Regions from separate parts of the Enterococcus sp. UD-01 genome, predicted to be linked through region 2. Evidence: riboswitches for the same ligand, from Rfam matches in the RefSeq annotation. Region 2 holds a riboswitch; the other holds the start of a gene.
The links. Region 2 has a riboswitch for FMN ahead of ABH902_RS01065 (ECF transporter S component). Riboswitches for the same ligand answer to the same signal wherever they lie in the genome.

Region 1: linked by a shared signal. The riboswitch ahead of ribD (bifunctional diaminohydroxyphosphoribosylaminopyrimidine deaminase/5-amino-6-(5-phosphoribosylamino)uracil reductase RibD) and the one ahead of ABH902_RS01065 (ECF transporter S component) in region 2 are both predicted to bind FMN.

Annotation. Positions count from the first base shown of each region.
Region 1 covers NZ_JBIYEU010000014.1:99,764-102,219, reverse strand. Annotated here, with positions in the region: gene ABH902_RS11945 (helix-turn-helix domain-containing protein) at 1-507, shown strand, start outside; gene ABH902_RS11940 (hypothetical protein) at 529-1,080, shown strand; FMN riboswitch at 1,160-1,292, shown strand; gene ribD (bifunctional diaminohydroxyphosphoribosylaminopyrimidine deaminase/5-amino-6-(5-phosphoribosylamino)uracil reductase RibD) at 1,402-2,456, shown strand, end outside.
Region 2 covers NZ_JBIYEU010000001.1:201,038-203,493, reverse strand. Annotated here, with positions in the region: gene ABH902_RS01075 (ferredoxin) at 1-43, shown strand, start outside; gene ABH902_RS01070 (alpha/beta hydrolase) at 92-820, opposite strand; gene ABH902_RS01065 (ECF transporter S component) at 1,062-1,670, opposite strand; FMN riboswitch at 1,814-1,934, opposite strand; gene ABH902_RS01060 (pseudouridine synthase) at 2,203-2,456, opposite strand, start outside.

The DNA.
Region 1 (2,456 bases), on a different contig from region 2:
TACAATATCGGTCTGGATTTAAAGAGCAAGTCGTTGTTTAAAGGTCAGGAATACCGTATTCGTTACTTTTTCCATACGATGTACTGGCAAGTCTTTGACGGCAATAATAAGAAACATTTTAATCTCACGCATGAAAGCATTCAAAATCTGCGTCAGCGCATAAAAGAAGCCCCTACACATTACCGCAATATTGACATTGATAAATTTGTCCAGATCGTTGCCTTAAGCGTCTATCGAATGAAACGTCATTATTATGTAACGGAGATTCCCTCAGAGATGGAAGAACTTTACCATGTGTACATCCCTTACGATTATTTTAAACGCTCCATTCTTACACCGATTTTTTCAGAAAACTATTTAAATATTCCCATTCCAGAAACCGAATACCGCTTTTTATATTACATGTTTTCCGTCATTACAACCTATTTGCCGACAGAAGTACCGGAACAGCTTTTACCAAGTCGACAATCCAAAGAAATTTGTCAGGCGACCCGCCTGTTTGCGTAGACCGCGCAGGAATATTTTGGCTTGCCGTTGACGATTAAAGAGCAGAATTATTTGATTGTGAATACCTTAATTATGCATTCGACATCGATTGTTTTTGCTTCGCCCACTAAAATTGATGCCTTCGGCAAAACAACAACGGAAGAAGATTATGTCAGAGTATTTCCTGTTTTATATCTTAAGGTCAAAGAAATGTTTACTTTTTTATGTGAGCAGTCGGCGACCTTTATTGAGCTTTACAAGGCAAATGACCGCTTGATTTTTCAATATACGATGCTTTTGTCTCTTTTACTGCAGAATTCTTCGAAACCAATTCGAGTGTTCCACGAATCTAAGTTTGGTAAAATTCAAGATGCCAAACAAAAGAAGCGCATCAAGCAATTATTTAATGACCGCATCGTTTTTGTAGAGGAAAATGCAGAGATTGTCTTAACAGATTATCCAGTGGATCGGCAAAAATTTTTACAGCAAAACAGCAAGGTACAATTCTTTAAATGGAATAGCTTTCAGACGACCGAAAAGTGGATTGAATTGATTGAATATATTGAGCATTATGGTAAAGAATCGCATAAATAATTTGATTGAGTATTCTTTTCTTTACATTTTAACTATTGACGGACATAAAATTATGCGTTATGATTTTAGCGAATTGAATAGTATTCTTCGGGGCAGGGTGTAATTCCCGACCGACGGTGACAAGCTTTGCTTGAAGTCCGTGACCCGCGTAAGCGGTGGAGCCAGTGAGACTCTGGCACCGACAGTTAAAGTCTGGATGAGAGAAGAAAACCACAAAAGAGCAAGGGCTTACTATAGCCACTGGCCTCTTTTGCAGGTCTTGTTTGTGCATGCCTCGTGAATGTTTTCACGTGGCATTTTTTTTATGGAAAGGAGGATTTGATGCATCAAGAATTTATGGAATTGGCCATAGAAGAAGCGAAAAAGGGCTTAAATCAGACATTTACCAATCCCTTGGTTGGCGCTGTACTAGTCAAAGACAACCACGTAATTGCAAAGGGCGCCCACCTGAAATATGGTCAGAATCATGCTGAAAAAAATGCTATTGAGCAATGTCAATCCTCCGAAGAACTAATCAATTCAACTTTGTATGTCACTTTGGAGCCGTGTAATCATTTTGGGAAGCAGCCGCCATGTTCACAGCTAATTATCGACAGTGGTATTAAAAAAGTGGTTATTGGACAGCTTGATCCCAACCCTTTGGTTCGCGGAAAAGGCAAGGCATTTTTAGAAGAAAGCGGCGTAGAGGTAATTGTGGGAGTAGCAGAAGAAAAGGTTCGGCAATTAAATCCGTTTTACAATTTCTTTTATCAAACGCAGCGTCCTTATATTGCTTTAAAGCAAGCGATCACTTTAGACGGCCGCATTGCAATGAATCAAAAAAGAACAGCGATCACTGGAAAAGCAGTGTGGCAAAAGGTACATGAAGAGCGCTTAGCGTATCAAGGAATTTTAGTCGGCAGCCAAACGGTATTGACGGATGACCCGGAATTGCTGGCTGTTGGAACACCGGAATTCCCTCCTGTACGAATTGTGTTGGATCGGCGCGGCCGGATTTTGGCTCAACCACGGCTAAAGCTTTTTCAAGGCTCAAAAGTGCCGGTTTGGATTTTTACTGAACAGCCGGCTCAACAGCCACTACCGCCACATGTAGAAGTGATTTGTCTGCCGCAGGTTACGATTGAACAGGTCATTAAAGAGTTAACTAAAAGAAAGCTTCAAGCACTGTATGTAGAAGGTGGTGCAAGGATTCATGATGCCTTTTTAGCCAGCGGTTATTGGGATGAAGTGATTACTTATGTAGCGGCTAAGGTGATGGGCGGCGCCGGCTTGAGCAGCTTTGGCAGTGAAAGAGAAGTAGAGCAGCTAAGTGAATTAACAGATGTAAAAATAACACAAATAGGTGCAGATTTACGGATCAGTGGAAGGAGGCAAAC
Region 2 (2,456 bases):
CCGCAAATGTCCAGTTCGTGCAATAGAACTCGAAGAAAAATAAAAAAGAAAATGTAAGGCTCGCTCAGCATGAGACCTTACATTTTTCTTTTTAGTCAAGCTGTTGCAGCCAGTGAACCAGCTGATCAGCAATAGCAGCTTGCTGTTCTTCATTGGATATCTCAGCCGGATTGTCACCTTTTTGTTCGCCATAGCTGCCAAAGCCAGCATGATTTCCGCCATTAATTTCTGTATAAATAGTCTGTTCTGGTAAAAATGCTTTTCCTTTGTCATAAGATTTACGGTTAAGCACGCCATCTTGGCTACCTGTTAACGACAGCACACCACCTTTAAAGGCAGATAGATCGCCTTTTGCTTCGGGATAGCTGGCCAAAAAAAAGACACCGTCTAAACTTTGATCAGTCAGGTGCTCGGCCGCAAAACGACTAGCCATGACTCCCCCTAGAGAATGACCACCAATCACATATTTTTTGATATGATTTTCCTTGATGATTTTTTCAGCATTGTTTTCACCCAAAATAGCTAAATTAAACGGCGCTTTCGGTAAATAAACTGTATAGCCTTTTTCAGCGATTTTCTCAGCCCAAAGACTGTAACTAGCATTATCCACTAAAGCACCCTGATAAAATATTACTGCCGGTTGCTCAGATTTTCCTTTAAAAACAAGCGTTCCATCAAGCGACTTGGCTTGCTCCGCGCTCGCTTGTGCCTGGGTAGTGGGCTGATATGTTTGGGTACGAATATAAAAGATGCCAATTGCTGCTAAACCAATTATGATACCCAGTACAATGAGCAGAATGCGTCTTAGCTTTTGCTTCATAGAATAAGACTCCTCTCTTTTATCCATTCCTTACAAATAATACCATTTAACGACAAGAAAAAAGGTTGAGCCAAAAGTCGTTTAGGTTCGAGCAATTGGAGTAAAAGACGACCAATATGCTTTTTATATTGATCGTCTTTTATGAAATTGCCGAAGAACCTGACTTTCGGCCACCGTTTATTCGTAAGTAGTGGCGGGACAAAACTGTTTTTTAGTTTTGTCCCGTCCTCTTTGTTTCTATTTATTTTAAAAGTGTTTCTTTATGATTTAAGTGGTACTGTTTTTTAGACAGCCATGGTAAAAGCTTCGCATGCAACACAAGAAAGACTGCACTGACAATAGCTCCTTTAATCAAATTAAATGGTAAAATACCAATTGTTACATATTTAGCTAAGGACATGCCTAAAAATTGATCCGCCGTTACGCCAAATAATTTTAGATAAAGTGGTGTAATCACAAAATAATTACCGACACTCATAAAAATAGTTAAGGCTGCAATTCCGGTAATAATGCCTAACGCTTTGTTTGAAAATTTTTGACTTCCGCGTTTAAAGAAATAGTACATCGGTAGTGTAAACACTGTAGAAGCTAAAAAGCTGGTAATATCTCCTACAAAATTTTGTGGGGTAGCTCCAGTCGTAAACAAATGAATAATGGAACGAATAAAAGCTGTAGTTACTCCTGCCAGCGGACCAAACAAAAACATGCTGATCATAACTGGAATATCACTAAAATCAATTTTTAAAAAGCTTAGTGATGGAATAATCGGAAAAGCCACGAATTGTAAAACTGCACCGATTGCTGCCAGCATGGCAATGCTGACCATTTTTTGTACCTTGGTGTTTCTCATATGAAATCCTCCTGTTAAGGACCCATCTTCAAACGAACTTTTCTAAATCAACCTATTCAGTTTGCCACAAAACAAAAACTCTATTTTTCGCAGGGAAAAATAGAGTAGAGTTATCTTATCTGAAATAGATCCATTCAAATAAGCCCTATCTTCTTTATCCAGACTATACTGTCGGTATTGGAATTACACCAATTCAACTACTTAAAAAGTAGGTCGTGGACTATACCACCGGTCGGGAATTACACCCTGCCCCTGAAGACGAACCTTTATTAAATTTTTGTACATGTACAGTATACAACTTTTTACGGAAAATGCAATAGTTACGTCTTTCACATTTTTACTTACAAAAGAAGTGGGCAAGATAAAACTAAAAAACAGTCTTGTCCCGCCCACTACTTACGAATAAACGGTGGCCCAAAGTCAGGTTCTTCGGCAATTTCATAAAATTTGATCAATATAAAAAACATATTGGTCGTCTTTTACTCCAATTGCTCGAACCTAACCGACTTTTGGTTCAACCTCTTTCTTGCGCTTATTTGGCTTGATTTAATAATGTGCTGATTTCTTTTTTATTTAAGTTGCGATATTCTCCGGGTCTTAATCCTTTTAAAGTTAAGTCACCGTATCTTTCGCGTTTTAATTTCTGCACCGGATAACCTACGGACTGTAGCATTTTTTTCACTTGATGATTACGTCCTTCATGAATGGTCAGCTCTACGATACTTGTATTGGTTTTAAGATCAACTGAAATAATTTGAACGCCGGCCGGAGCAGTTTTATATCCGT